2 regions of the Mesorhizobium sp. M1050 genome follow, and region 1 is predicted to be linked to the other one. Evidence: riboswitches for the same ligand, from Rfam matches in the RefSeq annotation. Region 1 holds a riboswitch; the other holds the start of a gene.

Evidence for each region. A riboswitch is a leader RNA that binds a small molecule or an ion and turns the genes downstream of it on or off. The one in region 1 is predicted to bind thiamine pyrophosphate.
Region 2: linked by a shared signal. The riboswitch ahead of NKH57_RS20100 (YkoF family thiamine/hydroxymethylpyrimidine-binding protein) and the one ahead of thiC (phosphomethylpyrimidine synthase ThiC) in region 1 are both predicted to bind thiamine pyrophosphate.

Annotation. Positions count from the first base shown of each region.
Region 1 is NZ_JAMYMV010000080.1:21,145-24,683, reverse strand. It holds gene NKH57_RS28935 (DUF309 domain-containing protein) at 526-1,062, opposite strand; TPP riboswitch at 1,445-1,561, shown strand; gene thiC (phosphomethylpyrimidine synthase ThiC) at 1,665-3,500, shown strand; gene thiO (glycine oxidase ThiO) at 3,497-3,539, shown strand, end outside.
Region 2 is NZ_JAMYMV010000037.1:45,206-48,744, reverse strand. It holds gene NKH57_RS20115 (glycosyltransferase family 39 protein) at 1-317, shown strand, start outside; gene msrA (peptide-methionine (S)-S-oxide reductase MsrA) at 449-967, shown strand; gene NKH57_RS20105 (hypothetical protein) at 1,324-1,659, opposite strand; TPP riboswitch at 1,875-1,988, shown strand; gene NKH57_RS20100 (YkoF family thiamine/hydroxymethylpyrimidine-binding protein) at 1,979-2,587, shown strand; gene NKH57_RS20095 (ABC transporter permease) at 2,602-3,432, shown strand; gene NKH57_RS20090 (ABC transporter ATP-binding protein) at 3,429-3,539, shown strand, end outside.

The DNA.
Region 1 (3,539 bases):
CAGTGAATTGATCCTGTCAAAGATCTGCAAGCGTCCTCACTCTCTCCAAGGCGAACGCCAATGATTGGCAGTCGAGGTTGGTTTGCGCCAGCACTTCCCTCACGTTCGGCGGCGACCAAGGCGCGCCAACTGGATGAGCACGAGTTCTTGGTACGCGATCAGGTGCGTTAACAAAGTGGATTGAACAAGCCGCTAGCGGCGCATGAAAGCAAGGTCGCATCACACGCCTCCTCCCCGAAAAGGACATCCAAGTTCGGCCTATCCTGAATCAAAACGACGCAGCCGTTAGTCCAAAATCAACCATCGGGGAGAGATTTTTGGACCATGTGACCTATTCCATCGTACGCTTAACCGCCGTCGCGTCCTCTGCGAGCCGAGGAACAATTTGACCGCCAGGGCCATGGGAACAAAAAGGCTTGGCACCTCGTCCTGCTTACGAAGCCGCACCCCATTCTTGTTGTTTACGCCGCAAGCAGTGTGAGCAGCTTTCAAAGACCCCTTCTCGCTAAAGCCGGTCGGACGGCACTAGGGTTGCCGATCAGACGCTCTCGGATTTGGTGCAAGTATGAAATCGAAAACAGGCTCAGGCTGGCCTGGCTTTGGCTTCCGTAGAACAAGAGGGGAAGCTACGGCCGCTTCGGCGTGTTCAGCGAGCGCGGCAAGTGTGGTCCCGAGTGCCGTCTCAAATGGGCCATTCGGGACCCTCGCGATCTGACGAAAAAGTGCTGCAGCCCTCCCCGCATGGCGCGCCACAGCGCCGCGTTTTCCCTCGCGGATTTTCACCCCGGCAGCGGCCAACAGGATCAGTCCCTTGAAGAACAAACGATGTTGAGCGCTTTGTTTGGCGGCGTGCCAAAGAGCCTCCCAAGCCTCATGGGCTTCCCAGTAGTAGCCGTGGTTGAAAAGGTCGATCCCCCACCGAAACACATCTGATTCCAGCTCTTCGCCAACGGCGACGGTCACCGGATCTGTTCGGTAACTGTGGCCCAATGGATCACGCACCGGATGCGGATATTTGCCGGGCAGATACGCATAGCTTGGGAAACTCTTATCGGGCAGCAAGCGAGGACGAGACATAGGCCCAGCAAGCATGAAAGCGCGTTGATTGGCAATTGATGCGGACGCGCGTTAACCGGAAAGCAACCGCTGGCGAAAGGACAAAAAAGGCGGTGGGGGCCTCTGATTCCCGCTTCGAGTGTGCGCTCTGACGTCTCTCATAGATCCCGATCGCAACCGGCGGCAATCGCATCCGCAGAATCGCTCATCCATGGATCTCAAACGGGCTTTTACTCTTCAAAAATTCAGAAAAGGCGTCCTTCTTGGGCAAATCCGTGAGTGATAGGAGGGCTCGATGCAGGGCTATTTTTCGGTCGACGGCGCTTTGCCCCGATCGCAACGCGGGCCAAATGCGCTTGACAAAATAGCGCCGGCCCGTTCAACCTGAGGCATTCACCAGGGGAGTCCCGGCAAGGGGCTGAGATACTGCTGGCTTTCGCGGCGCAGTGACCCGTTGAACCTGATCCAGTTCATACTGGCGTAGGGACGGTGCAAGCGCTTTGCGGGAGTTCACGCCCGAGGTCCTGTTTCGGCAGGTCGACAGAAGCGTCTTTTCATCCTTCCGGCACAGAACTGGGTCTCCAATGCATGAGCAAAGGAGCCTCACGATGAATGCCCTTACTCCCGCCGTGTCGACGGGACCGCTGCCCGCCTCGCGTAAGATCCACAAGCCGGGCGCTCTCCACCCACAGATCAGGGTGCCGATGCGCGAAATCTCCGTCCATCCGACAGCCGGCGAGCCGCCCGTTACCGTCTACGATCCGTCGGGCCCCTATACCGACCCGGCTGTCGAGACCAGTATCGAAAAGGGCCTGGCCCGACTTCGCCACGAATGGATTTTGGCGCGCGGCGATGTCGAGGGCTGTGACGGCCGCCATGTCCGGCCGGAGGACAACGGATTCGCGACGGGCGAACGCCTGACGCCGGAATTTCCCATCCGCCACCGACCGCTCAAAGCCAAAGCAGGCAAGGCGGTGACGCAGCTTGCCTATGCGCGCGCCGGCATCATCACACCCGAAATGGAGTTCGTCGCCATTCGCGAGAACCTTGGTCGCGAGATCCTGCACGGCAAGCTTGAGCGCGACGGCGAGGCTTTCGGCGCGACACTGCCCGATTTCGTCACGCCCGAATTCGTCCGTGACGAGGTGGCGCGCGGACGGGCGATCATTCCCGCCAACATCAACCATCCCGAGAGCGAGCCAATGATCATCGGCCGCAATTTCCTGGTCAAGATCAACGCCAATATCGGTAACTCCGCCGTCACATCGTCGATGGCGGAAGAGGTCGAAAAGATGGTGTGGGCGATCCGCTGGGGCGCCGATACGGTGATGGACCTGTCGACCGGCCGCAACATCCACAACATCCGCGACTGGATCGTGCGTAACGCGCCGGTGCCGATCGGCACGGTGCCGCTCTACCAGGCGCTCGAAAAGGTCGGCGGCATTGCCGAGGATCTGACCTGGGAGGTCTACCGCGACACGCTGATCGAACAGGCCGAGCAAGGCGTCGACTATTTCACCATCCACGCCGGCGTGCGGCTGCATTACATCCCGCTGACCGTTGACCGGGTGACGGGTATTGTCTCGCGTGGCGGCTCAATCATGGCCAAATGGTGTCTGCACCATCACCGGGAAAGCTTCCTCTACGAGCACTTCGCCGAGATCTGCGACATCGCCAGAGCCTACGACGTCTCCTTCTCGCTCGGCGACGGCCTTCGTCCAGGCTCGATCGCCGATGCCAACGACGCGGCGCAGTTCGCCGAGCTGGAAACGCTCGGCGAGCTGACGCAGATCGCCTGGGCGAAGGATTGCCAGGTGATGATCGAGGGCCCTGGCCACGTGCCGATGCACAAAATCAAGGCGAACATGGACAAGCAACTCTCCGTCTGCGGCGAGGCGCCGTTCTATACGCTTGGACCGCTGACGACCGACATCGCGCCGGGCTACGACCACATCACCTCAGGCATTGGCGCCGCGATGATCGGCTGGTTCGGCACCGCCATGCTCTGCTACGTCACGCCCAAGGAGCATCTCGGCCTTCCCGATCGCAACGACGTCAAGATCGGCGTGATCACCTACAAGATCGCCGCCCACGCCGCCGACCTGGCGAAGGGCCATCCGGCAGCGAAAGTCAGGGATGATGCGCTTTCCCGCGCGCGCTTCGAGTTCCGCTGGGAGGACCAGTTCAACCTGTCGCTCGACCCGGAAACCGCGCGGTCCTTCCACGACCAGACCTTGCCCAAGGAGGCGCACAAGCTGGCGCATTTCTGCTCGATGTGCGGACCGAAATTCTGCTCGATGCGTATCTCTCACGACATCCGCGCCGAGGCACAGAAAGAGGGCATGGCGGCGATGGCGGCGAAATACCGCGAGGGCGGTGATCTCTACCTGCCGGCGGACGAGACCGGCGCACCGCTCATACCTCAGCCACGTGAGCCATCATGAAGGTCTTGGTCAAAGGGGCGGGCGTTGCCGGCCTCACCG
Region 2 (3,539 bases), on a different contig from region 1:
TCGGCGGCCATCCCCTTATCGCGTCGCTGGCGGGCCTCAACGCCTATGACAAGCCGTCGATCTTCACCGACCTGAACATGCAGTATGCCCCCTGGATCACCAAGGATCGGCTGCGCGACCACGGCATACTGCTGGTCTGGTCTGGGCGCGACGTGCCACCTCGACTGCAGGTGTGGGTGGGCAACGTCCCGGTCAAAACCGTTCTTTTCGACTGGTCGCTCAGGGCGCCGCCGGTGGTGGTCAGCTTTGCCGCCATTCCGCCCGGCGCGCCGCAGTTGGCGAATGCGATCGACAGCCTCGCCCAAACGAGCAACTGAAGCAGGTCGGCGGTCCGCTGGACGGAGCAAGAGACAATGCCCATTTATGGGAGATCCAAGTTGATTTTGCGCAATTCCAGACGGAAAATCGCTACACGCTTTTCGTGGAATTGCTTTTGAGGAGACGTGATATGGCGACTTCGACCGAACGTGCAGTTCTTGCCGGCGGCTGTTTCTGGGGCATGCAGGATTTGATACGGCGCTATCCCGGCGTCATCTCCACCCGTGTCGGCTATAGCGGCGGCGACGTGCCCAATGCCACCTATCGCAACCACGGCACCCACGCCGAAGCCATCGAGATCAATTTCGACCCGGCCATCATCAGCTATCGCACGCTGCTGGAGCGCTTTTTCCAGATCCATGATCCGACGACCCGCAACCGGCAGGGCAACGATGTCGGGCTGAGTTACCGCTCGGCGATCTATTACACCAGCGACGAACAGAAGCGCGTCGCCGAGGACACTATCGCCGATGTCGATGCCTCGGGTCTGTGGCCGGGCAAGGTCGTCACCGAAGTGGCGCCGGTCGGTCCCTTCTGGGAAGCCGAGCCTGAGCATCAGGACTATCTGGAGAAATATCCCAACGGCTACACCTGCCACTTCGTCAGGCCGGGCTGGAAGCTGCCGGTTCGCGAAAAGGCTGTTTCGTAGACTTCACAACCGGCGACTGTGCCGGCTCGACGAGACCGTCGAGCGGCTTCGTCGCAGGCCAAGCCCTTTCAGGTCACTGCGCCTTGTCACCTCGGTGCAGCCGTCGAGCGCCTGATATCAAGGACTGCGCCATCTTAGCACGCCACGTGGCAAATCAAGCGCGGCTAGGAACACGCTGCGGGGGGTAACGCCTGCTGCGTTGGGTATGACGTTGACCCTTGGCGGCTGCGAGACCGCGCCCCGCTTGAAAAGATCGATAATGCCAGCTTGGCCTTGTTTAGGAGTGCCCGGTTCCGCGGGCGCCCAAAAAAGCCGCGGAGCATGCGCTCGCGGCTTCCTCGGTTGCCGGCAATGGCCTACTTACCGCAGTGGTTATCGTTGACCGTCGGCACAGAGGTGCCCGGCGAGGTGTGGGTGGCGTCAGGCTGCGCGCCCTGCGGGCCGGCCGGGCAATTTCGATCTGCGTTCGAATTCATGTCGCCGGGCATGCCGGTCGTGCTGTTGGTTATGCCGAGGTCGACAGTACCGGGCCTAACCGTATTCGGCGAAGCCGGGGTGTTCGGCTCCACAGTCACCGACTTCCCGCTGCCGGCGCCATCGCCACTTGCGTTATTGCTGCCGGCACTTTGCGCCATGGCTGACATGGCCAGACCAATCGTGAGAGCCGAAGCTGCGAGGATTTTCATGAACATGGTTTGTCTCCATTTCTGTGAACTCGTCGCTTGTTTCTACGAAGGTGATCGCATTTGCGACTATGGGGACAACCGGTCGCGGCAGCGAAGGTTCCCGATAAAATTTCGCTCCAGAAACATCGGCGTCTTCGACCCAAGAACCACTGGCGCAATGCTTTTTGGTGCAGCGCGCTGAAAAAATGGCTTTCACTTCGGTTTGATTGGTGCTTTAACCCGCGCATCCACAGGGGTGCTCCGTACGGTCGGGGCTGAGACGGGGGCGGCAAGCCCACAGACCCTAAAAGCTGATCTGGGTAATACCAGCGGAGCGAGGCGGGCCATGTTTTCAGGCGCACAGATTTCCCTATATCCCATGGCCGACGATTTCGTCGGCGTCATCCTTGGCGCGCTGGGCGCGCTCGGTCCCTATCGCGACAAGCTCCGGATCGAGACCGACGACATCTCGACCCTGCTGGTCGGGCCACCCGAGGTGCTGTTTCCAGCCATGCGCGACCTCTTCGTGGCGGCGGCGCGCAGCGGTAAACATTGCGTGCTGTCAGCCACCATCTCACGCGGCTGCCCGGGCGAGCCGGACGATCCGATCTGCCGCTCCGATGCCCTTGGCGGACCTGTCGGGCCACTCGGCCCGCGCAGGGATGCGGCCATCGCGGCGGTGCGCGGCGCGGCTTCGACTGGCCAGCCGGCGGCAGCGCAGTTCTCGCTCTATGTGATGGGCACCGACGACCATATGGATGAGATCTACGGCTGCATCGATTTTCTCAAGCAGTCGGGCGTCTATGAGCGCTCCAAGCATTTCTGCACGAAATTGGGCGGTGATGCGGGCGCGATCTTTTCGGCGCTTGACGCGGCCTTCTGCCGCTTCGGACCGGGTGCCGGCCACGTAACCCTTGACGTCACGGTTTCAGCCAACAGCCCGTCGGCCGTCTGAAACAGCCGCCGCCTATGCGCGGCCGTCAAAGGTTACCTGCCGTGGTCCCATCCCCAGTTTCTTCGCGCCCGATCGCGAGCCTTCTTATCAAGGCGGTACCGGTGACGATGTCGGTCGGACTGCTCCTGCTGGCCTGGGAGCTTTATGCCACCTATTCCGGCATCAAGCCGACGACACTGCCGGCGCCGTCACGCGTCCTCGCGCAAGCGATGCTGAATCGCGAGGCGTTGGTCGACAACGCCATTCCGACCATCCGCGCCACGCTGCTTGGCTTTGCCTGTTCGCTCAGCGTCGCCTTTGCGCTATCGATACTGGTCGACTTTTTCCAGCCGCTGCGCCGCGCGCTGTTTCCCGTCTTCATCGTCAGCCAGACATTGCCGCTGGTGGCGATCGCGCCGCTGGTGGTGCTGTGGTTCGGCTTCGGACTGGCGCCCAAGATCATGCTGGTGGCGCTGGTCACCTTCTTTCCGATGCTGGTGGCATTGGTCGAGGGTTACGAGTCGACCGAGGCCGAGATCGGCCAGATGCTGCGCGCCATGGGGGCAGGGCGCTGGCGCGTCTTCGTGCTGGCACGGCTGCCTTCGGCGCTGCCTTACTTCTTTGCTGGCTTGAGGATCTCCATCACCTATGCCGTGGTCGGCGCTATCTTCGCCGAATATGCGGGTGCGGCGAAGGGCTTAGGCATCTATATGCTCAACGCCAAGAACAATTTCCGCCCCGACCTGGTGCTGGCCGCTGTCGGCGTCAGCGCAGCGCTTACACTTGTCCTGTTCGGCTTGACCGTACTGTTGCAGCGCCTTGCCATGCCTTGGGAGGGCAAGCAAACCGCAGGGAAGCGGCGATGAGCCGGCTCGAACTGCGGCATGTGCGCAAGGCGTTCGGTGGGCTCGACGTGCTGGCCGATATATCGCTGAGTGTCGGCGCTGGTGAGTTCGTCTCTGTGCTTGGGCCC